One region of the Clostridium sp. 10cd* genome, then DNA from elsewhere that is predicted to be linked to it. Evidence: riboswitches for the same ligand, from Rfam matches in the RefSeq annotation. Region 1 holds a riboswitch; each other region holds the start of a gene.
The links. A riboswitch is a leader RNA that binds a small molecule or an ion and turns the genes downstream of it on or off. The one in region 1 is predicted to bind FMN.

Region 1 (10,521 bases):
GCGATTGTATGCTTTGCTTTTTCCAACATGACATCAGTTAGAAGTTCTTCCATTGTCTTTCCCTTTTCGGAGAAATGCTCTTTTACAACAATCTTTGTCTTTCCTCTGTTGCCAATGCCACACTTGTTATTTTTCTTTTGAATTGTTTTTACAGCATTATCAATAACACATACCCCCTTTCTGTAAAATCTTTCTAAGCAATTCAACGGCTTTTGTCATAGCCCACAGGACTTCCACCTCTGCATAGTTCTTATGTAGCCGTACCCATTGCGTGCGACGCTTTTAACGCTCAAGCTGTGGCTGTACGGGAGTATCATTATCTGACAGCACAGGTCATGGCGATAAAAGAGGACAAATCTTTTACAAGAACACAGATAGGTTGTCGCTCACTTTTGCAGGAGAAAGGTCATGGCGTATCTGTTTCAACGGCTCGCTGTCTGTCAAAGGTATTGAATTGCTTTATTCAGTTGTCAAAGAGCGATTGAAAGAAGAAAATCATCTTTCCTATATATCGCGTTGGAAAAGAGTAAAAGCGTAACCAATATTCAAAACTTTTTTCTTTTCTTGTACCATATAGGGAAAGAAATTGTCATTCTGCTAAGTTGATGATGAAAAGATTTCTTTTCACACCCTAACTACCTATGCAATACCGTTACTGCCAACTATGAAATGAAAGATTTTGTTTGCTCCATATAGGGAACGACAACTACCAAATGTTAAGTTGAGAATGAAAATATTTTCTTCTTTTCACATCAACACTCAACTGCTAATACCTGTTTGAATACAAATTGAAGATACTTTGTCTTCTTTCACATAACACTGTCCACTCATCTTGAATTTCCGACATTTTTTCAAAACTTTTCTTCTTTCACTCCATATAGGGAATGGAAACCTTGATTTGATGACCTATTTTCAAAAAAAGTTAGATTTCCTTTTCTCGTACCATATCTGTACACAAGTTGATGTTTTGTTGCAGATATTTTGAAGAAATTAAAAAATACCGTCATTCTCTTGTGGGACAGCGGTATCTATGCGTTCTTCTATGGTTGATTTTTCTAATTGTAATAAGTGTTTATGCTTATCTTTGAGTTCTGCCTGCTCAATCATATCTTTCAGTATCGTTGTATGATTTTCTCTGTCTAATGCTTGTACCATTTTTATGGTTGGTGCAACCTGTCTTTGTAACCAATGTAATGCCTTTTGTAAAGTATAAGGTTCTGGTTTAGTCGTTAATCGTATCGGCTCTCTATTTTCCCCTATAAACCATGCCCAATCATCATTTGTTTTCCATTGACTTTTCGGTTTATCATCTTCTCTATCAACAAAGCGGACATAATGATTGATGATAGAAAAAGCGGTGCGTTCAGCGTCCCGATAGGTCAGTAAATCTACAACCGCATAATAGGCTCGTTCATTCTTCATGCGTATTTCAAAACGGTTCTTGATTTCTGTATCTTCAACTTCTATGCCATTTTTGACATACTGCTCGTAATTTTTCTGATAGGCACACATATATAACTCACTACTGGTTGAACCGAGATATAAGGTTTCTCCTGTATTCTTTGGTAAATCGCTACCACATTTTTCCGTACCGCTGTAATCTTTCTGCATACGAAAGTAGGAGATACATTCGCCAGCCTTGTATTTTTCCTTTAACTTTGGAATATCTAATATTCCTGCTTTATCATTGATTGCCAAGTCAAGTCGTTTCATCTTACCACCTGCCGTTAAACAATCCAGCATAAAGTCATACCATGAGCGTTCCTGTGCCAATAGATAACTTTCCATTTGCCGACACCCTCTGCCTTTTAGTTCTAATAAAACACCTAAATGCTCTTGCATGGAACACATGATGTTGATGTCGCCTAAAACATATTTGCTTTCATATCCGTATTTTCCAAAATCTTCATAAAGCATATAATCGGCTTTTAGTTGTAATACTTCACGAATAATCTTTAATGCGTCTGTCGTAGGAAAGCGGACACGGAAGTAATCAATCAACAGAAATAGTGGTTCTTGCGGATTGAAACGCTCAATCTGTTTTTCTATCGTTTGTTTTAGTTCAGCAGAGGGAACAACAGTCCCATTCTCTATCTGGTTAAAATATGTACGACTGATACCACAGGCAACAGCAAGTTTTCTTTGTGTTACTCCATATTCTTCACGCTTTTGTCTTAATTCTTCTATAAAGTTTTTATCATTCATTCTTCAATTCCTCCAATCAAAAAAGGCAACTACCATATTTGATAATTGCCTATACTTAAATTTCCGCAAAAGAAAAGACAATCAATTTCTCGTTTGAAATCAACTGTCTTTCCTATGTCTTATTCAATTTTTATGTATTAAATGAGTGCTTTTTAGTTAACACCCTATTAAAAGCGATTTTACCTTGTAAATACAGCGTTTTCCGCTTAGTAGTGTATATTGTTTCTTGTTTTTTGTGCCCCCCTTGTTAGATAACGGGGGCTTACTGTTCGCTCGCAAGCTCGCTCAACTGCCGGAGTGAACCAGCCACTAAAAACGGTGGAAAAATCTAAGAGATTTTCCCACCGCCGTGTCTGGATCACTCCGCCTATTATGCTTTTTCGCTTTACCTTTTAATCCCCAATCATATTATACCTCTAATGCACGAATTAGATTTACCATTTCAATAGCTCCCTGTGCACATTCAGAGCCTTTATTTCCTGCTTTGCTACCAGCTCGTTCTATCGCCTGTTCAATCGTATCTGTCGTAAGAACACCAAACATAACTGGTGTTTCGGTATTTAAACTGATTTGAGCAATTCCTTTTGATACCTCACTACACACATAATCATAATGGCTTGTACTACCTCGAATAACTGCTCCCAAACAAATAATCGCATCATATTTTTTACTTTTTGCCATTTTAGACGCTATCAAAGGTATTTCAAATGCTCCCGGAACCCAAGCTACCTCTATGTCCTTTTCACCAACATTTTCTCTTTTCAAATTATCTAATGCACCTGCTAATAGCTTAGAAGTTATAAACTCATTAAATCTTGCTACAACAATACCGATTTTTATATTTTCTGCTACTAAATTTCCTTCAAAAGTGTTCATTTATTTTTCCTCCATATTCAAAATGTGTCCCATTCGGTCTTTCTTTGTCTTTAGATAAAAACTATCATAAGGATTTGCTTCTATTTCAATCGGTACTCTGCTTGAAATTTTCATTCCATAATCTTCTAACTGATAAACTTTATCAGGATTATTTGTAAGTAAATGCAATGATTTTATTCCCAAATCTCTTAAAATCTGTGCACCGATATAATATTCTCTTAAATCGCCTTGAAATCCTAATGCAAGGTTGGCGTCAAGTGTATCCATACCGTTATCCTGTAAATGATAGGCTTTTAGTTTATTGACAAGCCCGATACCTCGTCCCTCTTGTCGCATATAAAGCAATACACCAGAACCATTTTCTGCAATCATTTTCATTGCTTTATCTAACTGCTGTCCACAATCACAGCGTAAAGAGCCAAAGGCATCTCCTGTTAAGCACTCTGAGTGGACACGACATAGCACATCGTTTCCATTATTCAAATCTCCCATAACCAATGCAACATGATGTTCTCCATTCAATTTATTGATATAACAATGTGCTTTGAAATTCCCATATTTTGTAGGCATTTCTACAACCGAAACACATTCTACAAGCAAATCATATACTTTTCTGTATTCCTGTAATTCTTTAATTGTGAGGGTAGGTATATGGTGTGTTTGAGAAAACTGAATTAAATCAGGTGTTCTCATCATTTTCCCGTTTTCATTCATAATTTCGCAACATAAGCCACATTCTTTTAAGCCAGCCAACCTCAATAGGTCAACCGTTGCTTCTGTATGTCCATTTCTTTCCAAAGCACCTCCGTTCTTTGCAATCAGAGGAAACATGTGCCCCGGTCTACGAAAGTCAAAGGGATTTACATTCTCAGTCACACACATACGAGCCGTTAATCCTCTTTCTTCGGCAGAAATACCTGTTGTAGTATCCTTATAATCAATAGAAACTGTAAAGGCAGTTTCATGGTTATCTGTATTATCTTCAACCATAGGGGAAAGCATGAGCCTGTTAGCCAGACTTTCACTCATAGGCATACAGATTAAGCCTTTTGCATAAGTCGCCATAAAATTAACATTTTCTGTTGTCGCAAATTGTGCCGAACAAATTAAATCCCCCTCATTTTCTCTCTCTTTATCGTCCATAACCAAAACAAGTTTTCCCTCTTGTAACGCCTGCAATGCCTCTTTTATTTTTTGATATTTCATAATTCCTTTATCCTTTCTGCTAAAATCCGTATCGGCATAACAACTCTTTCGACAACTCTGTTTCATTGCTGTTGTCTATGAGTTTCTGCACATATTTCCCTAATATATCATTTTCAAGGTTTACCATATCCCCGACTTGTTTATTCTTGAGAATTGTTTGCTCCAAAGTATGAGGGATAACGGATACCGAAAAATCTGCTTTCGATACTTTTGCGACAGTAAGACTAATACCGTCAATAGCAATCGAACCTTTTTCAACAATTAGATTTAAGATTTCTCTTTGCGTATTGATTTGATACCACACCGCATTTTTGTCTCTACGCACAGACGATATTCTGCCTGTCCCATCAATATGCCCCGTAACAATGTGACCGCCCAACCTGCCATTCATAGGCATAGCTCTTTCTAAATTCACAAGGCTTCCATGTCTTAACAGGCTAAGAGCCGTTCTGTTCCATGTTTCATTCATCACATCAACTGTAAAAGATTGTCGAGTGAAACAAGTAACTGTAAGGCAGATACCATTGACTGCTATGCTGTCGCCTAAATGTATATCCTCTAATATTTTTGAAGCTTTAATGGATAGTTTACAGTTACAAGTATCTTTCTGTATTCTTTCTACTTTACCGATTTCTTCTATTATTCCTGTAAACATGGATAAATCACTTCGCTTTCTATGAAATAATCATTTCCCACTTGAGAAAAAGCATATGGTTTAAGCATAATGGCGTCATTAGGAAAAGCAACACCTTGACCACTTACAGGGCTTTTTGCACTCCCACCAAATATTTTAGGTGCTATATAAATTTGCACCTCATCAACAATCTGTTGCTCAAGAGCACTCCAATTCATTGCACTTCCACCCTCTAAAAGTAGACTGTCTATCTGCATATTTCCTAAACATTGCATTAAATTCATTAAGTCAATATGATTACCTTTTTTCTTCGTATAAATAATTTCACAACCACATTTTCTGTAAAGAGCAATCTTACTTTCATCAATAGAAGAAGTAGCGATATATGTTTTAATGTCATTCGCTGTTTTGATAATTTTTGATGTAATGGGTGTTCTTAAATCTGTATCACATACGATACGAATAGGATTTTCCCCGTTTTCTAATCGGCATGTCAGTAAAGGGTCATCTTGAATAACGGTATTCACTCCTACCATGATCGCAGTAACCTTATGCCTGAATTGATGTACTTGTTTTCTCGCTTTTTCGCCACTTATCCATTTTGATTGATTTGTATAAGTTGCTATTTTCCCGTCCATTGTCATTGCATATTTCATAAAAACATAAGGAATATGCCTTGTAACATATTTTCTAAAAACTTTGATTAACTGTTGACACTCCATTTCTAAAATTCCTATCACAACTTGAATGTTGTTTTCCTCAAGTACCTTTACACCTTTTCCAGACACAATAGGATTACAGTCTAAAGTTCCGACGACTACTCTTGTAATGCCACTTTTAATAATTGCTTCTGTGCAAGGTGGTGTCTTACCATAGTGACAGCATGGTTCAAGTGTTACATAAAGTGTTGCTCCTACAGGTGACTCCCTACAATTTTTTAATGCATTTCTCTCTGCATGCAATCCACCAAAGATTTCATGGTATCCCTGTCCTATAATTCGATTATCTTTTACAATTACTGCCCCAACCATAGGATTAGGATTGACATAGCCAGCACCTTTTTTTGCCAGTTTTATTGCTAATTTCATGTATTCTGTATCGCTCATTTTTACACCTCCAAAAAAATACATGCCTTGAATAAAATCTATCCAAGACATGCAAAAGAGGATTTATGCGATTAAAGAAAATGCTCTGAAACAATATAAAATCATTCCAGAGCACGCAAAAAAAGCATAAACTTACTTTCATCTTCTTTCATCCAGACTATACTGTCGGCTTTGGAATTTCACCAAATCATGCCTTTCGGCTCGTGGGCTATACCACCGGTAGGGAATTACACCCTGCCCTGAAGATAGTTATTCAATTACGGACAATTATAATATCTGATATTATATCTGTCAATAAAAAGTTTTTTTCTCGTTTATCCAAATACAATAATTTGCAAGCAGGTAAACACAGGTTATTTCTTAATATCCTTTTGTTTGGGAAACTCCAGATACACATCCGGTGTTATCCGTGCATCCTTCACCTGTATGTGGATATCCTTTTCTCCACAGTAGCGCAGCTTCTCCTCCAGGTCGCTTTCATCCTGTGCAAATGCACTGAACGACAGCACCTCCAGCACATCCCGCTCCATCAGCTTCCCCTTCAGTTCTCCCCAGTTATCCTCATATCTTCTTACACACATGACTCAGCTCTCCTTACTTCTCTTCTTCCTCCAGCTTCTGCCTGTTTTGTCACTGTCCTTCCCTTTACTTCTACATATTATCACATTTAAAGATTAGTGGAGATACGAAAAATACCCCTAAAAAAGGGGTTTCTAAAACGTTTAGAATACAGCATTACAAAGGCATTGAACAATTTGAAGTTGTTAACGCTCTGAAAATGATTCAAAAAAAGTGCGGAATCTCCGCACATTATATTCCCATATCCTGAATGATCAATGCCTCCAGCTTTTTCCACATCCAAATATCACTAGCAGCATCCAGAAGCATACAAATTCCGGTTCCCACAACCATAAATTCACTATGTAAATGAAATTGTACGGCAAGTGCAGCTGTAGCTGTCATCTTCGCAGCCGTAACAAGCGCAGCAATCCACCATTTTGAATATTGCAGATGCCGTATTCTACCTGTAATAATCAAATTGCTGAAAGCATGCAGAAAGGTGACAAAGGCCAGAACAGCCGGCAGTGTGTCATAAACCTCCTCCGGATTCGTCAGCATCCACACCCCCAGAAAGCTGACCAGCAGACACTCTACCAGGGATAGTAGTGAAATCAGAAAACGCTCGTCCTCCTCCAGAAATAAAATAAGCTGCGGTACACCCTGAAACAGCAGCATAACGCCTCCGATAAACGTCATCAAATCAGGACTAACCGGATACAGAAGCATAAACATTATACCAAAGCAGCTCCACATCAATGATTGATACAGACCATTCCATTTTAGTCTATGTACATATTTAATAGAAAAAAGCATACGATCCCTCCATGCGTATCCCTATGGTATCACGAACAGATAGGAAAAGAAAGCTTGTACTGCAAAAAAGACATAAGAAATTTTCACCGGCATTCATAATGAAGCTGCGGGCTAAACACAGGTTCGGCAGAAAGAAAAATGTAAGAATATCGCATATAGGCTTCATCTGTCAAATATGATATAATTTTACCTATAGCGGGAGGTAGAGAATGAAAATACTGGATACCCTTGGGAAAACAAAGAAAGCTATTGGCGGCGTTGTGGCCATCTGTATACTGGCTGCGGTCATCTTCTTTGCAGGAACCGTTTTCGGAGGAAAACAAAGTGAACCGAAAATCACATCAACAGCACTGACACAGCAGCTGCAGGAGGTCAATGACCTTGCCGTCATGGAATATAATTATACGAAGGTGGGAAAATTTGAGAATTCACTGACCTTAAACGGATGGAATATCCCGTTGACAAAAAAAAGCTTTCTGCTTACGTATGCAGGACAGCTGAAGGCCGGTGTGAGAATGGATCAGGCCGAGGTTGATGTAAAAGGAAAAACGATAACCGTTTTACTGCCGGAGGTTGAAATTCTGAGTAATATCATCGATGAGAAGAGCATAGAGGTATATGATGAAACAAAGAATATTTTCAATCCGATCAGCATTGAGGACTATACGGCATTTGCAACTCAGCAGAAGGATAAGGTAGCGGATGAAGCAGTGGAAAACGGGCTGCTCAGTGAGGCGGCGACAAAATCGCAATCCGCAATCCGTAAATTCTTCAATATGATACCGGAAATCAAAGAGCAGTACAGCATCGAAGTAAAATTCAAATCATAAGGAGGAAAAGGAAGTTATGGTAAAGCACATACTGTTTGTGAAAATGAAGGATAATTCCATCGAGCAATGTGAGAAAGTGAAGGCATTGTTCTTATCCATGAAGGAGCAGATTCCATTTCTGCGGGAGGTGCAGGTCGGAATTGACTATCTGCATTCACAGCGTTCTTATGATGTCGTTCTGGAGCTTGTGGTGGATGATCGGCAGGCATTGGAGGACTATCAGAAAAACACCTACCATGTAGAAAAGGTAAAGCCTTATATTCATGCCGTGCGAAGTGGCAGTGCAACTGTTGATTATGAATACTGAGGAATGCAAACGTTTGCGGCTGCTTTCTCATTTAAGAATGTATGAAAAAGGGAATCCGTATTCTATTGTTTAATACAATTGGCGGATTCCCTTTTTGTTTTCCTGAAACAGTTCATTTCATCAGAAGCCACAGCTTCATATCGGTCTTATTTCTCTGCCAGATACAAGCGTACTCCCATAGCACTGTATTTCTGCTGTATCTCCCCGCTCAGCTCACTGTCACTCAAAATCCCCTTGATATCTGACAGCTGACAGATCGTTTTAAATGCCTTTTTGAGAAACTTGCTGTGATCTGCACAAACTATTGTTTCCTCTGCATGCTCATGCATCATGCGCTTCATTATATTTTCATCGGTTGCAGAGCTGGTGATTCCGGCAATCGGATCGATTCCGTTGGGTGAAAGAAAAAATACATCACTGTTCATTCGCTTCATTGCCTCAACTGCCACATCATCATGGAACGATTCGTGCTTCTTATCCAGCCGTCCGGCCATTAAAAACACCTCTATATGCTCACAATGAACAAGGGCATTGGCTACAGGAAGAGAATAGGTGATAACCGTACAGCGGCAGGATGCGTCTGCCAGCTTCTTTGCAATAGCACAGCAGGTGGTACCGGCATCCAATGCCACATTCATCCCTTCTTTGATCAGATGCGCAACGGCGTAGTCGGCCATCTTATCCTTCAGATCCATATGGAGCGATTCTCTGGCAGAAAAAATAGTATTTTGCGGCATTCTTCCAATACTTACCGCACCACCGGGAATACGTTTCAGCAGCTGCTTTTTTTCTAGTACTGTCAGGTCGTTTCGAATAGTTGCCGGTGAGACATGAAACAGCTCACACAGCTCAAGAACCTGCATATGCTCCTGCTCCTGGAGCACTTCACAGATTCTCTGATGCCGACGCCTTGCTTTCTTATCATTATTCATTCCACTCACCTCATATATACAAGTTTATTATAACAGAATTGCCAAAGACTTTGTGTTTATGCACTTTAATTTTTGTTTTTTTTAAGAAAACAACAAATTTCCTCTCACATAACAAAAAGTTTATACATTCTTAAGAAGATACGAAAAGAATCTTAACGATTATTGGCCATAATAGACAATAAAGAAAGTTTAGGTGATGAAATGGAAGTTACGAACACAGCCATCAAAGGACTTACACAGAAGCAGGTAGAAGAACGCATAAGAAATCATCAGAGAAACAGCGTATCGCATTCTATTACGAAGACTCACGGGCAGATTTTCAAAGAAAACATATGCACCCTATTTAATCTGCTTAATATATTGATTGCACTGGGACTGGTGCTGGTAAATGCCTGGTCGAATTTATTTTTTCTAGCTGTGATTATCTGCAATATCGTAATTGGCATTCTGCAGGAGCTGCATGCGAAGAAACTGGTAGATGACCTTTCCCTGCTTATGCGGCAAAAGGTTTCCGTCATGCGGGATGGTGTAGTATGCAGTGTAGATGTTCAGGATCTCGTTGTGGATGATATCATGGTTCTGTCCAGCGGTGAACAGATTGTCTGTGATGCCGTCCTTATACAGGGAGAGGCTGAAGTTAATGAAGCCTTATTAAGTGGTGAATCCGATCCCATTCATAAACGCAAAAAGGATCAGCTTTTATCCGGAAGCTCCATAATATCCGGAAAATGTTATGCACGGATTATCCATGTCGGTGAGGAGAATTACGCAAATCGTATCGCCAGTGAGGTAAAGGAAGTCCGTGCAGTTAATTCCCGGCTGTTAAATGCCATGAAGCGTATTACAAGATTGAGTGGTTATGCAATTATTCCCTTAGGTATTTTGTTGTTTCTGGAGGCCTGGGGATTTCGGGGAGATTCCATACAGGAAAGTGTTATCACAAGCTCCGCTGCATTGCTGGGAATGCTTCCCAAGGGTCTTGTTCTTTTGATCAGTGTATCCCTGGCGGCGGGAGTAAGCCGCATGGCAAAGCATAAGGTTCTTATACAGG
Region 2 (10,521 bases), 2.1 Mb from region 1:
AGCCTTTGCAGATGCAGATCAGTGCGCTGGCCTACGATGAGTATATCGGGCGTCTGGGCATCGGACGTATTTATCAGGGTGTGCTGAATGCACAGCAAAGCGTTGTAATCTGTGATTCGTTTGGACATGAGCGTACCAATACAACCTCACAGGTCTTTGTCTACCGTGGATTGAGCCGTGTTTCTGTAAAAGAAGCGAGAAGCGGTGATATCGTTGTGGTAGCCGGTATTCCGGATATCATGATCGGAGAAACCCTGTGTGAAAAGGATCATGTCATGCCGCTGGAAAGCATTCATGTGGAAGAGCCTACCCTGAGCATGAACTTTATCGTCAACAAATCTCCGTTCGCCGGAAAGAGCGGGAAATATGTAACCTCACGTAATCTGAAGGAGCGTCTGGAAAAGGAGCTGGAGGTCAATGTCGGACTGAAGGTGGAGCCGACAGACAGCGGAGACTGCTTCAAGGTCAGCGGCCGCGGAGAATTACATATCTCTGTTTTGCTGGAGCAGATGCGCCGGGAAGGCTATGAGGTAGCCGTAAGCAAGCCAGAGGTTATTCTGCACAAGGATGAAAACGGAAAGACGGTAGAGCCTGTGGAGGAAGTTGTTGCACTGGCTCCGGAAGAATACAGCGGAACAATCATCAATAAGCTGAACCTGCGAAAGGGCGTCATGGTGGACATGGTGGAAGAAAACGGCTATTGCCGTATCACCTATGAGGCACCGACAAGAGGATTACTCGGATACCGCAGCGAGTTCATCAATGATACACGCGGAGAGGGTACCTTGGTTCGCCGTATCAAGGGATATACGCCTTATAAGGGAGAAATCACACAGCGTGCAAACGGTGCCATGATCTCCACAGAAACCGGAGGAGCTATGACCTATGCCCTTTGGAATCTGCAGGAGCGCGGTTCCCTGTTTATTTCTCCACAGACCGAGGTCTATGAGGGAATGATCATCGGCGAATCCGCTAGAAACGTTGACATGGATGTCAATCCGTTGAAAAACAAAAAGCTGACAGCGATTCGTTCCAGTGGAAATGATGAGGCAATGCGTCTGACGCCGCCAAGAGACATGACGCTGGAGGAAGCTCTGGAATGGATCAATGATGATGAGCTGGTGGAAATCACACCGGACAGCATCCGTCTTCGCAAGAAGGGGCTGAAGCCGCATGAGCGCCGTCAGTATTATCGTGAAAGAGTATCCGATGAAGTAAAATAAACAAACAGAAAACGCCAGCATCTGGCGTTTTTTTATGATGCTTTCTGCGGCTTGCGAATACCGGACGATGCATCCAGCCTTATACAGATCCGAACAGTCTGAAAGAGAAACAGCGCTGCTGAACGCGAATACCACCAGAGGAAAGCTGCACGGTTCTTCCTTGGTCATGGGAAATAAAGCCTGAATCATAGGTATGGACCCCGGCTTACTAGGCTTTTTCTGTGCGTTCACTAATAAGAATAAAATTGGAAGAACCATGGAAACTCTGTTGATGTACCTAAAAAGGCTTTATCATAGGTTGAGGGACGCGAGGGTAGGCTGGATGTAGAGAGCTCAGACTAATCACGCAGGTGTGAATAAGCAGAGAAATGGCTGTTTCTCCCATGAACAAGAAGCTTCCCTCGGGAATCTGCCTGTATGAAAAAAACTGCCGTGAGTATGTTCCTTCGGCAGTAACTGTTACGTACGCTTGTCAAACTTTGTTTTACATTTCGGGCAGGTAATCGTAATTGTACCCCTCCCCTTCGGAACACGCAAACGCTGCTTACAGTTGGGACAGTTGTAATACTTATGTGTCTTGCGATCCTGAAATTCGCGTTTCTTTGTTCTCCATTTATTCTGAATCGGGTAGATCCACCCCATAAATTTCGCATTTTCCTGTGAGCGCTTATATGTATTTCTGCTCAAAATACGAAACCAGCACCATACGATCAGCAGCAGCGCCACATAGCCGATATATGGGATACGGAAAGCAGTGCCCAGAATCGTGATTACAAAATACAGAATCAATAACGCAAAAGACAGCTGATCCACACCGTATCTCCCGCGCATAAAATTCTGAAACCATTTCATATTTCAAAACTCCCTTCGATTGTGACATATTATATCACGTTCCCTTTCCAATTTCCAGCCTGTCGGAATTTTACGACAATATCACACAAAAAGCCCATGTTTTACCAGCTTCCCGCAGGAATTGCACAGCAATCGGAGATTGCGCCTATAGCCCACTGTGTGGAAGATGATATACAGCGTTGTGTAGTGTGAAAAGTAAACAGATGTATAACAACACAGGATATAACCGTCTTTCTCTCAATTGCTTTTTTTTACTGAGGGCTCATAAAAAGCTGACAACAGTAAGACGGAAATTACTGACATATAGTTTATGGAGCGTTTGTGTTGACGGAATGAGAAAAGACTGCTATGATATACTCGACAAAAAACTTCAGGGTCGGGTGAAATTCCCAATCGGCGGTATACCCCGCAAGCCATAAGGCAGAACCGTGTGAAACTCCGGTGGCGACAGTATAGTCTGGATGAAAGAAGTTAAGTTTTTTTCGATATGTCCCTAAAGGTTTTTGTTGAAAACCTTTTTTCTTTTGAAAAAAGGCTGACACAGACAGGAGGAATCGTATATGTCAGCATATGTTTCAACAAAAAGCAGGATGAGTGTACAAACCATCGCCAAAATCAGTATTCTGGGAGCACTGGCCTTTCTGGTCATGATGTTTGAAATCCCCCTTCCCTTTGCGCCTGATTTTTATAAGCTTGGCTTCGATGAGGTTATCGTATTGATTGGAGGATTTGCTCTTGGCCCCTGGGCAGCCGTCTGCATTGAAGCTCTGAAAATCGCATTGAATCTGCTCATCGGAGGAACCATTACGATGGGCGTCGGAGAGCTTACCAACTTTCTGATTGGTCTTTCCTTTGTACTTCCGGCCACAATCATCTATCAAAGGGATAAAACGAGAAAGCATGCCCTGTTCGGTCTGATTGCAGGAACGATCTGTATGACGATACTGGGAGGACTTCTGAATTATTTCGTAATGCTGCCGGCTTATTCCTATTTTATGAACCTGCCACTGGATCGCATTATCGAATTTGGCCATGCAGTAAATCCAAACATTAACGGATTGCTTGCACTGGTGCTGATGGCAACCACCCCATTCAATGTGTTAAAGGGTGTCCTGTGCAGCATTGTTGTCTTCTTATCTTATAAAAAGGTATCCCCGGTTATAAAGAAACAGTAACAAGCATCCGCTCGGTCTGAATTCAGATAAAGCGGATGCTTTTTTTATTATGCAAGCCATACCCTGATGGAAAGCAGCTGCTATCGATTCATGTATCAAGGGATTACTTCATCCTTTCCAACATACCAAAGGCCTACTCCTCATGCTTTTTGATGATCTTTTTGAAGTTGAGCTGGCGCTTCTCACGCACATAGCCCCTTGCTTCATAAAAGGCATGTGCCCCTGTACGTACTCGCCGGAAACAAGACGAATCATACAGACATTCTGATTTTCTGCCCATCGCTCTACCTCCGCAAGCAGCCTGCTTCCAATTCCCTGCTGCTGGTAATCCGGATGTACTGCAATTCCCAAAATATCTATCATTGGCGCTGCATACAGAATATCATAATCCTGTGCATGCACATAGCCGATAAGCTCCCGCTTTCTTTCAGCCACCACAAGGAGATGCTGCGGCATGTGTAACAGACGACGCAGCTGCTTTTGTGTATCTGACAGCGAACAGTCATAGCCTAGCACATCAGCATTCAAACACTGTAATGCAGCCGCATCCTCCTGCCGTGCAGGCCGCAGTTGAATGTGATCCTTCATGATATTTCTCCTTCCCGTTTTTATCATTGCATAGCTTCAATTCCTAAAGAAAATATTCTCAAAGCAATTCTTCAGACCTTTTGTCTGCCTGCGAAATGAAGCAGAGCATCCATAAGCAGCAAGATCAGTATAATCCATCCGGTCCATGCAAAGACACCGGTCATATCCGAGGTCAGCCTGCATAAATTCATCTGCCGTCCGATCCCCATCGGTACCTGCCCCATGATTTCCGACATGACACCCACCTTAAAGGTCAGCGAAATCCCGTTGGATAACGATGCCTGTATAGAGGAAGAAAGCAGCGGCAGATAGACACGGCGCAGCAAATACCAGCGACTCTCCGGATATAGCTGAACGACTCGCTTCAGGTTTTCATCCATATGCTGCAGACCACTGTACAGACTGCTGTATATCGTTGGGAAAATGATGAGAAAGCTGACGATTGCCGCACTGCTCTCCGAGCCGAACCATAATAGGATAACGATGATATAGGAAATATTGGGAACACTGCGGGTCAGCAGCAGGATTGGATAAAACAAATCATGAAAGGCAGGAATGCGGTAGGATAGGAATGCACAACCCCCGGCCATTACAAATGCCGCCAATAGTCCGCCCCATGAGCGAAGCAGCGTCACCAGTGTACTCTGATAAAATGCCGCAGACTGCAGCTGCGCTCCCATCAGCTTCAAAACATCGAGGGGATAGGGAATGATAAAATCATTATCCATCCAGACAGCCAGCAGCCACCAGAGAAGAAACAGCAGAAACGCCGATGACAAAATTCTGGCCTGCCTCATCGCTCATCCTCATCAAACAGTGACAGCTGGCTGTTTTTAGCCGGTACAGGTGCTTTCCTGGTATCCACTGCCGTAAATGTCAGTCGTTCGTTATCTACCTGAAATTCCAGTTCGTCCTGCAGATACAGCGGAATCTGATCCTCGAGCATCAGAATGGGAGTACGATCATGGATATCCTTCATTTGTCTAACGGATTCCCCTGTCACAATCACGAATTCCTTATGCTCATTATAAATTCCTGCCAGATAAAACAGAGGAGCATCCTCGCGCTGGATCAGTATTTTCTGCTTCTGCTTTCCTTCCTTCACCCATTCATAAAATCCGTTGCAGGGAATCAGACATTTCTTAGAAAGCATGGGGCGAAAGGTCTTTTTCTTTTCAATACCTTCACTTCTTGCATTGATCAGCTTACCATACGGTCCCTCAATTCCCCATTTCATCACATCCAGCGAAAACTCATCCTGTCCGTTGACGAGTACCAGTGCCTGATTGCCGGGAAATACTTCCTCTCTGGCAAACTCAAACAGCGCCTGCTGCTCGATTTTATGCTTCAGCCTTGCGAATGCAGGCAGCTCTCGTAATTCAAAAAAATATCTTCCGCACATATGCAAGCCTCCTGTCCTTATGCTTTTTCGTTTCGTTCCTCCAGCAGTCCTTCAAGCTGTGTAATCTCTTTTTTTATCCAATTTTCATTATAGCCCTGTTCCAGGGCTTTCTGATAATGCTCCAGAGCCTGCGCATATTTCTGTTTTTCCGTATACAGCTCCCCAAACGCGGAATGCAGCCAGCCGTCATCCCTTCCCAGCTGACGAGCTTCCAAAAGAAATGATAAGGCCGCATCCAGTTGATTCAGCCGCAGATTACACCACCCCAGCATGGAACAGTTTAACGGATTCTTCGGTTCCAGATCATAGGCCTTTTTAAAGCAGCGAATCGCTTCTTTATAGTCTTCCAGCTGTGTATAATTCCAGCCCAGCTCGCTGAAATTCCAGGCTTCACCTCCGAAGCGCTCAATCCGCTTCTTCAAAACAGCAATGGCTTTCTCCCCCTGAGAGCTTCTTCCCAGATTCCACGCATACAGATCCTGCATTTCCCTGCCTTCCTCTCCATGCTGCAGACAGAACTCACAGGCTGCAATAGCCTTAACATGGTCATGCAGATCACTGTAGCATCGGGCATAATGAAACATCAGCCAAAGATCATCCTTTTTTACTTCACTGGCTCGCTCCAGATATTGAAGCTTTTTTGTCCAGTCCTGCTGCTTATGCGCAATCCAGACCATTTCCTGATAGATCCAATAGGTATCCGTTTCCTTCTGCAATGCCTTTTCAAAGTACTCCAGAGCCGTGTTATACTGCTCATCCGATTCCCTGATACGTTGCAGGGAACGATACACATCTCCCAGCAGCGTTCGCTCGCTTGTATCATCTCTTCCAAGCTCCAAAGCCTTTAAAAGATGCAAAAGTGCCTCCTGCGGTTCATTCTTCTGGAAATAAGCAAATCCAAGCTCAAATTCCCTCCAGTCCTGGTAATGCTCATGTTGAATCTCCTGCAGGATTTGGATCTCCTTATCATATTCCCCACAGGCCTTGTAAAACCTCGCCAGATCAAAGCGTGCATCCTCATCCGGCAGGATACGGTAGCTCCTCACATAGTATTCCTCAGCTGTTTCCTTGTCACCAAGCCCGTAATATGCCTCGGCAGCCTGCGAAAGCAGCCAGACATTTCGTTCATCATCCAGCAAGCCGTTTTCAAAATATGTAATTGCGTCTTTTAGAATGCCCAGCTCCTTATAACACCAGCCAATCTCACCATGCAGCCAGGGCTCATCAAAGCCAAGCTGCAAAGCCTTCAGCAAAGCATCCAGTCCATCCCTGATATTCCCCTGCCGATCCAGTGAAAAGCCCAGCTGAGAATATATCCAACCATCCTCCGGGAAATAAACAAGCCCTTTTCGCAGAAATACCTCCGCCTCCTGATAGCGCTCCATATGATTCAGAATCCATCCCATATTCCCATAATAAAAAGGCTCCTCACTCGCGTACAGCTTGTGCTTCTCCAGCAGTATACGTGCATCGTCCAGCCTGTTTTCCTCGATCAGCTGTGTAAATTCTTCCTTATAATCCATAGTCTGCACCCCTTTGCACCTATTATACTATACTTTCGTACTGAAAAAAAGAAGACCATGCTTCCATGGCCTAAAACAGCTGCAATACAATCCCACTTGTGATTGCTGTCACAAAGAGAATGGCAAAGATGCGCAGGATATCCTTTTTGTTGTCATACATACGAAGCAGCACCAGCAGTCCAAGTCCTGCACTGGTAATCAGTCCGGCGGTTAGTGCCCCAAAGGACAGCACACCGTCCATAAACAGCTGTGCCAGAATCACACTGGCTGCACAATTGGGAATAAATCCTGCCAGAGCCGCAAGCATTGGCTGCAGATAAGAGCCCTGTGCCAATATGGTACGCAGTGTATCCTCCCCAATGTAGTAAATGAAAACAGACAATGCAAAATTTACAGCAAAGACAAAAATAAAGATTTTAATGGTACGAATCATAGCAATATAGACGATGGAATGATGTTCCTCCACACTCTCTTTCTCACACTCCGCATGAATATCATGCAGCGGATGGTTTTCCTTTAACCGGTGTCCGCGTACAAGCAAATCTACAATATATCCAACCAGTACTGCGATAACAAGCTTTACTGCGATAACAGAGAATAGGACATTGATTTGCTTCGGCTGTGCGACCAGAATCGGAATAGCCTCATCACTGGTTGAAATAAAAACAGCCAGTAAGGTTCCAAGTGAAATGGAACGGTTCATATACAAACCGCTTGCCAGCACAGAAAAGCCGCATTGCGGCACAATGCCTAAGATACCACCAATCAGCGGTCCCAGAGCTCTTGCGGATTCCAGCCGCTTCTGGAAACGGTCATTGCTTTTATGTTCCAGGTACTCCATAAGTAGATACGTCAGAAATAAAAACGGTATCATTGGTAACGCATCATGGAATACATCCTGTAGTACATCCTGCATAAAACTCCTCCTTCACATACTAGAGAATTTTACCATTCTTTCGAATTTTATACCAGCAAAACAATCATTCGTCAACGATTAAAAAAGACCCATCAAAAGATGAGTCAGATTACCTGGCAGCGTGCTATCTTCACTGGAGCCAGTCCAGATATTGTCGCCGCTGATATGCTTAACTTCTGTGTTCGGGATGAGAACAGGTGTGTCCACATCGCTATCGCCACCAGATCACTTTGAGGTCCATACCACTCCGGGTATGCTTCGCTATCCCTCAAAACTGAATAACAGTTGACAGTTTCTTTTTGTACCATCTGGTACGTGTGATTAAGTCCTCGACCTATTAGTATCAGTCAACTCCATGTATCGCTACACTTCCATCTCTGACCTATCCACCTCGTCGTCTTCAAGGGGTCTTACTTCGTTATACGAATGGGAGATCTCATCTTGGAGTAGGCTTCGCGCTTAGATGCTTTCAGCGCTTATCCCTTCCCTACTTAGCTACCCAGCTATGCTCCTGGCGGAACAACTGGTGCACCAGCGGTAGGTCCATCCCGGTCCTCTCGTACTAAGGACAGCTCTCCTCAGATCTCCAACGCCCACAACAGATAGGGACCGAACTGTCTCACGACGTTCTGAACCCAGCTCGCGTACCGCTTTAATGGGCGGACAGCCCAACCCTTGGAACCGAATTCAGCTCCAGGATGCGATGAGCCGACATCGAGGTGCCAAACCTCGCCGTCGATGTGAACTCTTGGGCGAGATCAGCCTGTTATCCCCAGGGTAGCTTTTATCCGTTGAGCGACGGCCCTTCCATTCGGCACCGCCGGATCACTAATCCCGACTTTCGTCCCTGTTCGACTTGTTTGTCTCACAGTCAAGCACGCTTCTGCATTTGCACTCGTCGATTGATTTCCATCCAATCTGAGCGTACCTTTGGGCGCCTCCGTTACTCTTTAGGAGGCGACCGCCCCAGTCAAACTGCCCACCTGACACGGTCCCTCACCCAGTTCATGGGTGCAGGTTAGAACTTCAATCAAACAAGAGTGGTATCCCAACAGCGGCTCCTCGTATACTGGCGTACACGTCTCTTCGCCTCCCACCTATCCTGTACATCTTTGATCAAAATTCAATATCAGGCTACAGTAAAGCTCCATGGGGTCTTTCCGTCTAGTTGCGGGTAACCTGCATTTTCACAGGTACTAAGATTTCACCGAGTCTGCTGCCGAGACAGCGCCCAAATCGTTACGCCTTTCGTGCGGGTCAGAACTTACCTGACAAGGAATTTCGCTACCTTAGGACCGTTATAGTTACGGCCGCCGTTCACTGGGGCTTCAATTCATTGCTTCTCCTTGCGGATGACAAATCCTCTTAACCTTCCAGCACCGGGCAGGCGTCACCCCCTATACTTCGTCTTGCGACTTTGCAGAGAGCTGTGTTTTAGTTAAACAGTCGCTTGGGCCTCTTCACTGCGGCTCTCTTTTACAAGAGCACTCCTTATCGCTAACTTACGGAGTCATTTTGCCGAGTTCCTTGGCAACAGTTCTCTCGCTCACCTCAGGATTCTCTCCTTGCCCACCTGTGTCGGTTTTGGTACGGGCCGCTATGGAATTATCACTAGAAACTTTTCTTGGAAGCTGGCATCATGTGCTTCAGTACTTGTCCGAGGACGTTCCCTTACCTGTCACATCTTACATCCCGCTGACGCATTTCACTGTCAGCCTGCTATATGCTTCGACCACAATCCGTTCAGTGGCTCACACTAGCCTTCTCCGTCATTCCTTCATTTCCATCGCGGGTACAGGAATATCTGCCTGTTTTCCATCCACTACGCCTTTCGGCCTCGCGTTAGGTCCCGACTTACCCAGGGCGGACGAACCTTCCCCTGGAATCCTTGGGCTATCGGTGTGTAGGATTCTCACCTACATCTCGCTACTCACACCGGCATTCTCTCTTCCATGCTCTCCACCGCTCCTTACGGTACGGCTTCTACGTGCATGCAACGCTCCCCTACCACTCAACTCTGAAGTTGAATCCGCAGCTTCGGTAGTATGCTTAGCCCCGGTACATTTTCGGCGCAGGGTCACTCGACTAGTGAGCTGTTACGCACTCTTTGAAGGATGGCTGCTTCTGAGCCAACCTCCTAGTTGTCTGTGCATCCCCACATCCTTTTCCACTTAGCATACATTTTGGGACCTTAACTGACGGTCTGGGCTGTTTCCCTTTTGACCATGGACCTTATCACCCACAGTCTGACTGCCGAGTACGTCATCATGGCATTCGGAGTTTGATTATACTCAGTACCCCGGGATGGGGCCATCGTACATTCAGTGCTCTACCTCCATGCGACTCTGCCTCGACGCTAGCCCTAAAGCTATTTCGGGGAGAACCAGCTATATCCGTGTTCGATTGGAATTTCTCCCCTAGCCACAACTCATCCGCCAACTTTTCAACGGGGGTCGGTTCGGTCCTCCATTCAGTTTCACCTGAACTTCAACCTGGTCATGGCTAGATCACACGGTTTCGGGTCTACATCATCGTACTGTCGCCCTATTAAGACTCGCTTTCGCTTCGGCTCCGTATCTTCTACTTAACCTCGCACGATAACGTAACTCGCCGGTTCATTCTACAAAAGGCACGCCATCACCCTTTAACGGGCTCTGACTTCTTGTAAGCATACGGTTTCAGGTTCTATTTCACTCCGCTCCCGCGGTTCTTTTCACCTTTCCCTCACGGTACTGGTCCACTATCGGTCACTTGGGTATATTTAGCCTTGACGGATGGTCCCGCCTGCTTCCGACAAGATTTCTCGTGTCTCGCCGTACTCAGGATACCACTAGGCTTCACA
Region 3 (10,521 bases), 1.3 Mb from region 1:
GCGTTTTCATCCTTCTGATACAGACGATACCAGAACTGCAATGCACACACCTGTGCCAGTGTATAATCAATATAATAGAACGGTGTCATAAAGATATGACTCTGACGGAACCACCATCCTCCATTCTCCAGAAATTCACAGTCCGTATAATCCTTATGCGGCAGATACTGTTTTTCCAATCTTCTCCAGGTCTGCCGTCTTTCCGCCGGTGTCATTTCCGGATGCTCATACACCTCATGCTGGAAATGATCCACCAGAACGCCGTAAGGGATGAACTTAGCGGCTCCGCCAAGATGAAGGAATCGATACTTGTCCGCATCCTCCTCAAAGAAGGTCTCCATCCACGGCCATGTAAAGAATTCCATACTCATAGAGTGAATTTCACAGCTCTCATAGGTTGGCCAGATACACTCCACCGGTCGGATTCCCATGGAAGTAAACACCTGGAAGGCATGCCCTGCCTCATGAGTGAGAACCTCCGCATCATGGCTTGTCTTATTAAAATTACTGAAAATAAACGGAGAGCGATCTTCGGCAAACACGGTGCAATAGCCTCCGCCTGCCTTTCCCTTTTTACTGTCAAGATCCAGCAGGTCATGCTCCACCATGAAATCAAAGAACGTTCCACAGCGTTCATCCAGCTCATGATACATTGTGTTTGCGCGTGCAATCATTTCCTGTGTATCGTATTTCGGTGTCGGGTTGCCGCTTGCAAATTCGTATTTTTCATCGTATACGTGCAGCCTGTCATAGCCTAAACGTTCCCGCTGCCGTTCATATAATGCATTGCATAACGGTACAACATCCTCCAGAACCTGCCGGCGGTAATTTGCCACATCCTCCTGCTTGTAATCAAAGCGGCACTGCAGCATATATGCCAGCTCAACATAATTCTTATAGCCCAGCTTTTTCGCCATGCGATCGCGTACCTTAACCATGCGGTCATATAAATCATCAATCTCATCCTGGTGTGACTGCATCCATCCCCAGTATGCCTGGGTGGCACGTTTACGAATGTCACGATCATCACATTCCATCTTTACACCAAGCTCTGATAGAGTATAGATATCACCATCGAAGGGAATCTGTGCACTGGCTATCAGCTTCTGATAACTGCTCTGCAAACGGTTTTCCTCCTGCAGCTCTTCGATTATTTCATCACAAAAGCTCTTCTGTGCAAACTCCGCAAGCAGGAAATAGGTTTCCGGAACATCCTTTTTCAATTCCTCCGCAAACGGTGAAGCCAGCACCTCTTTGTCAAACGCCGTTGTCAGGGACTTCATCTTCGGCATTGCCTCGTCCCAGTAATCGTTTTCCTTCTGATAAAAGGCATCGTTTGTATTGATCGTATAGCGGACATAACAGATATTATACATCGTATCCAGATGCTCAAATGCCCGTTTCCCCTCATCAAATGCTTTCTTGAAGCTTTGATAGTCCTTTGCTTCCTTCAGCCTGGTGCCTGCCTGCTGCATTGCCTCTGCATAAGCCTCATAGCTGTAACGCTCATAGTTATAATCCTTAAATTTCATGCTATCACCTCATCAATCATTATACGAGATATTTCATGTAAAAGATATCCAAACAATGTGAAAATATGTCTCTTTCCTTTTGTTTATTGAATATGTACACACATATACTGATCCCTTCGTGCAAATGAAGAGCGTATTGACCATGGAAAACCACGGCGGTTTTCAACAGAAAAACAGGAATACATGCTGGGACATTATTCCCATATACCTCCTGATGATAAAATTGTCAGCAACTAAGGTATATGGATAAAAGATCTGATTCTTCCATACCGCAATGTAAAAAGAAAAACCGTCTGAAACGGATGGCATAACAAAGCACAGCGATATCTACCCGGCTATGAAGCACCACCTCAACGGTTCCCCTGTTTATACTGTTCCTGTATTCTCGCATACTCTGCTTCATATGCGGATAATATGCTTTGCATTTCCTCGTAGGTTTCGATTTTGCTCAGCTGATCCTTGAGCTGATGGCTCTTTGGCAGCCCCTTCACATACCATGCAGCATGTCCGCGCATTTCTCGAATACCGACGAATTCACCCTTCAGATTACACAGGCGTTTTGCGTGCAGTCTGGCCATTGCGAACGTTTCCTCCAGCGTTACCTCCGGCATATGCTTACCGCATTCCAGATAATGGGCAATATCCTTGATCAGCCAGGGATCCCCCAAAACACCGCGGCCGATCATGACAGCATCACAGCCGGTTTCCTTCAGCATCCTCTCTGCATCCTCACCGCTTCGCACATCCCCGTTCCCCATTACGGGAATGGATACGGCTTCCTTCACCTTTTTAATATAGGACCAGTCTGCACAGCCCTCATACATCTGTTTTCTGGTTCGTCCATGCACAGCAAGTGCCTGCACTCCGACAGACTCCAGACCGCGGGCAAGCTCAAGACAAGTAATCTGATCCATATCCCAGCCAATCCGCATTTTTACGGTAACCGGTTTTTTCACACTCTGAACAACCGCCCTGCTCATTTCCACAGCATGATCAACATCCTTCATCAGGGCGCTTCCCGCAAAGGATTTCACAATTTTTGTGACAGGACATCCCATATTGATATCAATGATATCACAATCGGTTTTTTCATCCAGAAATTTTGCGGCATATACCATTGTCTCTATATCATGTCCGAAAATCTGCATGGCCAAAGGATGCTCCTGTTCCTCGACATCCGTCATACCTACTGTTTTTTCATTATCATAATACAGCGCCTTATCCGAAACCATCTCTGTATAAATAAGACCGGCACCAAATTCCTTGCAGATTACACGAAAGGCAGGATTGGATATCCCTGCCATCGGTGCGATTACCACCTGATTCGGTATTACAATATCTCTGATTTTCCAGCTGTTATTTGGCATGTGCATCCATAAACCTTTCCAGCTCCAGAAGCTCTTCCTCGCTGAATTGATATTTCTCTCCACAGAAATTGCAGGTAATCTCACAGCCGTGATCCTCTTCGATCATCTGCTGGCGTTCCTCCTTTGGAAGGGTTGTCAGAACACGCTTCATGGTTGCACGATCACATTTACAGCGGAATTCAATATCCTGTCCTGTCAGGATTCTGACATCGTCAAACAGATCACGGAGAATATCCTCCAGACTTTCATATTCCTGAATCATCGTGGACATATGCCTTAGATTTGCTACAATCTGTTCCACCTTTACGATATCCTCTTCCTCTGCATCCGGAAGCATCTGGATAATCATGCCGCCTGCGGAAAGAATGGAATTATCGGTATCAACCAGTACACCGACACTGACTGCGGACGGTGTCTGTTCACTTGCGGTAAAATAGTAGGCAAAGTCATCACCGATTTCACCACTCTGCAGAGCAACGGTACCGCTCCAGTTTTCCTTCATGTTCATATCCTTCACAACTTCCAGATATCCGTCTTTTCCCACAGCAGCTCCGACCGCCAGTTTTCCGGTATCATTGTATTGCAGCATGATATGCGGGTCACTCACAAAGCCGCGCACATGACCGTCACTGTAGGCATCTACCAGAATGGTACCGATGGGACCTCCGCCGTTGATGCGAATCGTAATCTGTTCCTGTGCTGTTTTCAGCATGCTTCCCATCATGGAACCCACAGTTAACACACGTCCCAGGGTAGCCGCACTAGTCGGCCATAAATCAAAACGTTTTCTTGCTTCCTCCGCCATATGCGTAGAAGAGCATATATAGATTCTCACATGCTCATTGCACGCAAGCGCCTTTACTAAATAATCTTTCATCATAGAAATCACTCCCTGCCTTACAGGCAACTGTAGTATACCACAAAAACCTGCAGAATGAGAAGAAAATCGACTTCGTTATACTGTTGTGTACGTTGAATGCTGCAGGCAAGGAAAAAGAGGGTGAATGTATCTGATATATAGAAAAAGGTACAGTATTATCTAATCCTGTACCCGTCGTATGCATACGTTAATCGTACGGCTTGATTTCCACTGTCTTTTTATCAAAGTCTAGGAAGATCTGAAACGCATTGCGGTTCTCATCCTCATCCCATATTTCCACGAATCGCGGGGTTACCTCAATCAGAATCTCCGTATCCTCATGGCTGTATGCATTATAGCTCTGCCACAGATATTTCTTATACAAGGCTTCAAACCTTCTTCCCGGCTCGTCCACGACAAGCCCCTTGTTTACGGCGATTCCCTCTACCTGAACGCCACCTGTGCAGAGTGCCACCTGCGGGTTTCGATACAGCTGCTGTGTCTTGCGGAAATTCTTATCGGTCTTGAAATAGATTTTTCCATCATAAAACAGACAGCTTACATTACGCACCATGACGTAATCATTAACGCTGGAGCCAAGTGCCATAATTTTGGAATCTCCCAGTTTGTGAAACAGCAATGCTACTCCTTCTTCAAATGTCATCTTCTTTTCCTCCTTACTGACGATTTGCGAATCGGTGAATCATCGGACTTATTTTCTTGTATACGGCAAAGGTAATCAGGCAGCTGATACCGTATTTTATCAGGTTAAACGGTACGATGCCCAGTATCACCATGGTAGTGACAGAATTCATCATCGAATTGACCTTGGAACAGGAAAGGATAATCTGGTCCATATTCATATCATACAGGGCAACATAGAACGGAATAATCAAATACAGATTGGTCAGCACTGCAACAAAGGTACTAACCAGAGTCCCTGCTGTCATTCCCAGCAGTGCTTCCTTTCGTGTCTTCTTGTGACGGTACAGCAAAGACGCAGGCAGTACCAGGGCAACTCCCAGCAAAAAGCTCTGCAGCTCTCCGGTAAACATGGAATTGGATCCGGAAATCACCATCTGAACCATAACACGGATAAAGACAATCAGAACACCTGCCACCGGTCCCAGAGCGAAGGCTCCGATCAGCTCCGGAATTGCGGCCAGATCAAAGCTTAGAAAGGGCGGCATAAACGGAATGGGAAAGCGAAACATCATCAGTATCGCTCCCAGTGCACCAAGCATACCGATCAGGGCAAGCCGTTTTGCACTCATGTTGTTTTTCAATTCACATCTCCTCCATTTCAAAAAAACACCTGACTACGAAAAAACTCGTCTTCAGGTGTGCGTTTACAGAAAATGTCTTTTCTCATCCGGACTTTACCGTCGGTGCCAGAATTTCGCTGGCTCAGCCGCTCATTACGCGGGTCATGGACTATCACCATCGGTAGGGAATTTCACCCTGCCACAAAGACTTGTTATTCAATTTTGAATGCAGGTCATGCGTCAACACAATCTGTATATTCATTATAGCTCATGAAACAGCATGTGTAAATAAGAAACAGAAATGTAAATTTTTTCATGTATCTGATGTAATACGCATCGCCAAGTAGAAAACAGTACAGAAAAGAAACACCGGGTTCTAGCCTGTTGCTGATAAAATATGTGAGCAACCTGCTGTTTTGTAAGGTGCTTTTCCTTTCATTCGTCTTTAGTGTATGTAGATTCCAATAAATATCAATAATTCGTGGATTATTTAGGAATTCAGCATCTTCCATACGTATATAGGGGTGTAAGGAACCCTTACAGAATGGAGGACATATAAATGTCAAATGCAATGAATCAGCTAAACTACAGTAACGATCTTTTTTTTAAGTACACCCTTTCCCGTGAGGATGAAGGCTCTGTGTACGCCCGCAACACCATTATTGAACGCGTTACCGGAATCCGGGTAAAGGAAAGCACTGTGCTCAATCCCAATCTGGATCCGGACATTATCGGAAAGAAGCGCATCATTCTGGATGTTCATGTGAAGGATGAACAAAACCGTCATTTCAATATCGAGATGCAGACCACCTACAAGGGATTAGCGGAAATGATGCGTTTTGAATTTTACGGTGCCAGAGCATTGAACAATCAGCTGAACAGCGGTAAGAAGTATAAGGATTTAAAGCCGGTATATCAGATTATTTTCATTGACGAGTATGCATGGAACAACAGAAATCTGATCAATCAGTATCAGATGCGCAATGAGCAGGGAGAGAAGGAAAGCTACTATCCGCTCATCCTTCGCACCTATATTCATATGCCGGCAATCAATGACATCGTAAGGGAGAAGGAAATACAGAGGCTGAATGACTTTGAACAGCTGGTGTATCTGTTTGAAAACAATGGAAAAAATGATATACTGAAGTCAAAGGAAAGGCTGGTGAAGGTATTCATGGACAAGTACGAGGAAATGCAGAAGGATGATGAGCTGTGGTCAACCGCAATGGCGATTCAGATGGGGGAGGCACGTTACCGCTATGGCTTGGAGGACAGCTTTGAAGAAGGAAAAAAGGAAGGAGAAGCATTGCTGTTAATAAAGCAGCTTAAAAGTAAGTATCATGAGGATTGCTCAGCCTGGCTGCTCTCTTTGAATGATGAACAGTTTGAAGCCGTATCCAACTTGATACTGGTCTGCAACACTTATCAGGAGCTGAAGAATCAGGTTATGTCAATGTAGTAATACATACAATCCCAAATAAGAAAACTGTTTTATAAGCATAAGACTTTATAAAACAGTTTTTTCATCCAACTTTCTGCCGCATCCGTATCACAGGTATTAAAAATATTGTTAAAATTACATGATGGGATGCTGCATATTTTTAACAGGTATCAGGCGCTCTGCGTTAATGCATGGAATGCTCATAGATAAGGAAATCATACACCTAGAACTCAGCGCAGAATTTGATAACATCCTTTAGGGATATGCTTTCCTTCAGCAACCCATACACTTCCTTCAGCTTATCCGCGGAGTGAAAATTCTCATACATCTTCATAAGAGTATCCGGATTGCTGTTTTCCTTCACCACAGCATACCGCATAGCCGCAGCTGCCGCAAGTAGGATATACCCGCATTTCTGTCCATATTTTTCAGCAAGCCGAAGAGGCTCATACAGCCGCTCTTCTTTGTTCAGCTTCCGTTGTGCCTGCCGCGCATTCCGATACACCGTATCATAGATTTCCCGATTACGGAATTTATGCACTGCTCGCATGGTAAAGGCAAGCTGCACATCCTGTTCCACTGCATATTCTCTTGCGATGATTGTACTGACAACCGGTACTGCTCGATCCATCAGCTCCATAATCTGCGGATCATTTGCGGCTTCTCCGTAAACCTCATATTGCAGATAATCCCCAAGATACGCAACAATCGCACTCATGAAATTATACGTATAAATTTTTCTTTGAATCAGGGATGGAAAATCTGCTTCCAGCGGCATTCCCACAATGTCTGGAATCATCCCCTTTACACTGCCGTCCACTGGCAGCTCTGCGACATCCTCGCTGATCAGTGCCAGACTTTTTTCCTTTGGCTGCAGTGTTGTACAGAAGATCACACCCTCGGAAATGCTGTCGGATATATTCGCATCCACAAGCGGCTGTTTTACGTGGACACCGTTTTCACAGCATACGATCCGCAACTGCTTTTCACCACACAGTTCAGCCGCAGCACTCAGTAGCCCTACCAGCTTCTTTATATTGCCTGCGAATACACTTGTCGTAATCAAATCTGAGTGTGCCAGCTTCTCTATGACTTCCTCATCCGCTGTCGTATAAGCATCATAGCCGGTAACAGTAACCGGCTCCTTCCCATCACCGAAGTAGTGAACGGTATAGGATTTTTCCGCATTCAGCCGGTCGATAAGCTCTTTATTTTTATCAATAAACGTAATATGATATGCATTTGTCTGCAGGATGGGTGCGATAAAGCCGCGCCCTGTCTGTCCTGCACCAATAAGTACTGCCTCTTTCATGTTCCTCCAATCTCCCATTTCTCCATGGGTCCATATCGCAAGGCGGTTGACATCTTTTTAACATGTAGAACTTGCTTTTCTACATTGCTTTTTCTACAGCCCATGCTATAGAAAAGCAAAATACCTTATGGAAAGCGGCCTGCGCTGCAGACCGCTGTACTCTTATACAAGTGGTTACATTTAACCCTTGTGCTTTCTATCCCTTGCTTTTTCCTCCGGATACCGGAATGGTGACACCGGTAATATAGCTGGCATGATCAGAAATCAGATAACAGATCAGATCCGCTACCTCATACAGATGGCCCGGTCTTCCCAGCGGTATAGAGGATTTGTAGTTTTTAAAGAACTCCTCCGGTCTGGTGTTGACATCCCAGCCGCGACCGTATGCCTGTGCTCTATATTTTTCATCATTATTGGCAGGAGTACGGTCCAGAATATCCGGTGCCACACCGACAACACGAATATTATACGGTCCCAGCTCCTTTGCCCAGGAAATTGTAAAGGCATGAATCGCAGCCTTTGTGGCAGAATAGCAGCTATGTCCTCTGGAGCCCATCAATCCTGCACAGGAGGATAGGTTGATGATAACACCCTCCTTTTTTCCATACAATACGCGTGTTACCGCCTGTGATACCAGAAAGGTTCCCTTCTGATTGACACCAACCATAAAATCAAAATCCTCTTCGCTCAGCTCATACTGCGGTTCGCTGCCATAGTAATCCACAAGGATCCTCGGTCTGGTCACACCGGCATCGTTTACCAGAGCATCCACCGTGCCGAATTTCTGTACAACGGCATCAACAGCAGCCTCAACCTCTTTTTTGTTTCGGATATCCAGATGCACATACATCCTGCGATCATCCTCAGAAAAATCCTTCGGCTTTGCCAGATCGAAGATTGCGACTCTGGCATTGCAGGCAAGCAGATCCTTTACCATGGCTTCTCCGATTCCCATCGCACCACCGGTAACTATCACAACCTTGTTATTCAAGTCAATCCATTGCTTTTGTTCCATACATGCTCCTCCTTATACGATACCGAAGAAGGAAAGTACCACAGACAGCACCAGGATGGATACCAGAATGCGCACATACTTCGGACCGCTTTTCTTAATATAGAAATAAATGCCAAACACGACGAACAGCGGCAGAATATTCGGGAAAATCTTATTCAAAACATCCTGCAGCAGCTGTTTTTCACCAACTGCATTTGCCCATGATATCGGTGTAACAAGCTTTACATAGGTGGAAGACAATGCCCCCATCATAAACAGACCAAGCACGCTGGCTGTCTTGATAAACTGATTCAGCTTACCGGATTTCAGAATGGATACCACTGATTTTCTACCCAGTGTATAGCCCTTTGTGACAAGTGTATACGCAAGAAATGTTATGGCAACACCCCAGATCAGCAGCGGTCCGACACCTGCCAGCCAGTTCCCCTCTGCGGCCAGTGGAATAAACATGGATAGCAGCAGCGGACGAAGCATTCCGTGATTGATGGTGTCTCCAATTCCTGCCAGCGGTCCCATCAGACCAACCTTCAGGTTGCTGATCATATCAGCGGAGGCCTCCAGTTCTTCACTGCCCGCCCCTTCCTGCAGCATAATCGCACGCTCCTCCTCCAAAGCACAGGTCATACCGAAAATAACGGAGCCCCAGGTTGCCTCAGAGTTGTAGAACATTAAATGACGCTGTAATGCTTTTTTGTATTCCTCCTCATCCTCCTTATACAGCTTCGCAAGAATAGCACTCATACCATAGGAGAATGCCGGAGCCGTCAAACGCTCAAAGCCGGAATTTACCTCGGCGGTAAGATAATATTTTGCCCAGCCCTTGATTACCTCATTTTTCTTCAGATTAAGTTCGCTCATATCAGAAATCTCCTTCATCATCATCCACAGCGACTGTGCTGCCTGTACTGTTGGTAAACTGCGATTGAAGAATTGCAATACAGATTGCAATTACCGCAATTCCAATCGTATTCATTCCTGTATAGGCATACATCGCAAAGCCAAGAATAAAGTATGGGATAAGCTCCTTTTTCCCAATGACCATGATAGTTACCGCAAAGCCAAGTGCAGGAAGCAGACCGCCTGCCACACTCAGACCGTTCATCGCCCATGCAGGAATCGCATTCAGGAACGCGGATACGGCATCGGTTCCAAACAGCAGTGCCAGTGTTGTCGGAAGAACACGCAGCGGAATGGAACAGAAGAACGGATACCAGAATTCCGCTCTGCCCATTGCCTTCATATCACCTTTTTCAGCTGCCTTGTCCGCAAGGTGGACAAAGTAGGAATGATAGGTACGCTTCAGATTATCCAGCAGAACTCCCAGAAGTCCTACCGGAACAGCAATGGTTACAGCGATATCCGGCTCTAATCCGGCTGCCAGTGCCACCGGAATCGTAATGCAGGATGCCAGCGCCTCATCCGCAGGCAGTGTACCTCCCGGAGCTATTGCGCCTAAATAAATCATCTGCAGAGATGCGCCGATTTTCATCGCATCCCCCAGGTTTCCCATAATAAGTCCAATCGGAACCGCCAGCACCAGTGGCTGACGGACGAGATGCAGTGTACCATACCAGAGTTTATTGGTTGCCAGCCAGTAGAGTACACCAAATACCAGGGCTAATCCTATGTTCATAAATATCTCCTTTTCATTTCATTTTATAATTCCTGAAATATGCTTTTTAATGCTCCCTCTTTGCTGTACCATGCGGTTTAAACCCTCGTTTTCACCG

Region 2: another riboswitch for FMN. It lies ahead of ACG3M1_RS15070 (ECF transporter S component); the one in region 1 lies ahead of ribD (bifunctional diaminohydroxyphosphoribosylaminopyrimidine deaminase/5-amino-6-(5-phosphoribosylamino)uracil reductase RibD).
Region 3: another riboswitch for FMN. It lies ahead of ACG3M1_RS21360 (ECF transporter S component); the one in region 1 lies ahead of ribD (bifunctional diaminohydroxyphosphoribosylaminopyrimidine deaminase/5-amino-6-(5-phosphoribosylamino)uracil reductase RibD).

What each region holds. Positions count from the first base shown of each region.
Region 1 covers NZ_CP172347.1:989,625-1,000,145, reverse strand. Annotated here, with positions in the region: gene ACG3M1_RS04980 (tRNA wybutosine-synthesizing protein 3-like protein) at 1-206, opposite strand, end outside; gene ACG3M1_RS04975 (replication initiation factor domain-containing protein) at 991-2,205, opposite strand; gene ribE (6,7-dimethyl-8-ribityllumazine synthase) at 2,614-3,081, opposite strand; gene ACG3M1_RS04965 (bifunctional 3,4-dihydroxy-2-butanone-4-phosphate synthase/GTP cyclohydrolase II) at 3,082-4,287, opposite strand; gene ribE (riboflavin synthase) at 4,307-4,942, opposite strand; gene ribD (bifunctional diaminohydroxyphosphoribosylaminopyrimidine deaminase/5-amino-6-(5-phosphoribosylamino)uracil reductase RibD) at 4,927-6,027, opposite strand; FMN riboswitch at 6,164-6,278, opposite strand; gene ACG3M1_RS04950 (hypothetical protein) at 6,381-6,608, opposite strand; gene ACG3M1_RS04945 (hypothetical protein) at 6,838-7,401, opposite strand; gene ACG3M1_RS04940 (DUF4230 domain-containing protein) at 7,611-8,231, shown strand; gene ACG3M1_RS04935 (Dabb family protein) at 8,248-8,538, shown strand; gene ACG3M1_RS04930 (DeoR/GlpR family DNA-binding transcription regulator) at 8,685-9,470, opposite strand; gene ACG3M1_RS04925 (HAD-IC family P-type ATPase) at 9,672-10,521, shown strand, end outside.
Region 2 covers NZ_CP172347.1:3,042,040-3,052,560, forward strand. Annotated here, with positions in the region: gene typA (translational GTPase TypA) at 1-1,223, shown strand, start outside; gene ACG3M1_RS15065 (hypothetical protein) at 1,683-2,075, opposite strand; FMN riboswitch at 2,438-2,552, shown strand; gene ACG3M1_RS15070 (ECF transporter S component) at 2,636-3,250, shown strand; gene ACG3M1_RS15075 (GNAT family N-acetyltransferase) at 3,359-3,838, opposite strand; gene ACG3M1_RS15080 (ABC transporter permease) at 3,910-4,635, opposite strand; gene ACG3M1_RS15085 (SOS response-associated peptidase family protein) at 4,632-5,240, opposite strand; gene ACG3M1_RS15090 (tetratricopeptide repeat protein) at 5,258-6,763, opposite strand; gene ACG3M1_RS15095 (putative manganese transporter) at 6,834-7,679, opposite strand; rRNA gene rrf (5S ribosomal RNA) at 7,791-7,904, opposite strand; rRNA gene ACG3M1_RS15105 (23S ribosomal RNA) at 7,997-10,521, opposite strand, start outside.
Region 3 covers NZ_CP172347.1:4,287,152-4,297,672, forward strand. Annotated here, with positions in the region: gene ACG3M1_RS21340 (M3 family oligoendopeptidase) at 1-1,532, opposite strand, end outside; gene dusB (tRNA dihydrouridine synthase DusB) at 1,883-2,905, opposite strand; gene hslO (Hsp33 family molecular chaperone HslO) at 2,889-3,779, opposite strand; gene ACG3M1_RS21355 (pyridoxamine 5'-phosphate oxidase family protein) at 3,967-4,422, opposite strand; gene ACG3M1_RS21360 (ECF transporter S component) at 4,436-5,044, opposite strand; FMN riboswitch at 5,115-5,236, opposite strand; gene ACG3M1_RS21365 (PD-(D/E)XK nuclease family transposase) at 5,583-6,482, shown strand; gene ACG3M1_RS21370 (mannitol dehydrogenase) at 6,688-7,776, opposite strand; gene ACG3M1_RS21375 (sorbitol-6-phosphate dehydrogenase subunit) at 7,973-8,791, opposite strand; gene ACG3M1_RS21380 (PTS system mannose/fructose/sorbose family transporter subunit IID) at 8,804-9,649, opposite strand; gene ACG3M1_RS21385 (PTS mannose/fructose/sorbose/N-acetylgalactosamine transporter subunit IIC) at 9,651-10,424, opposite strand.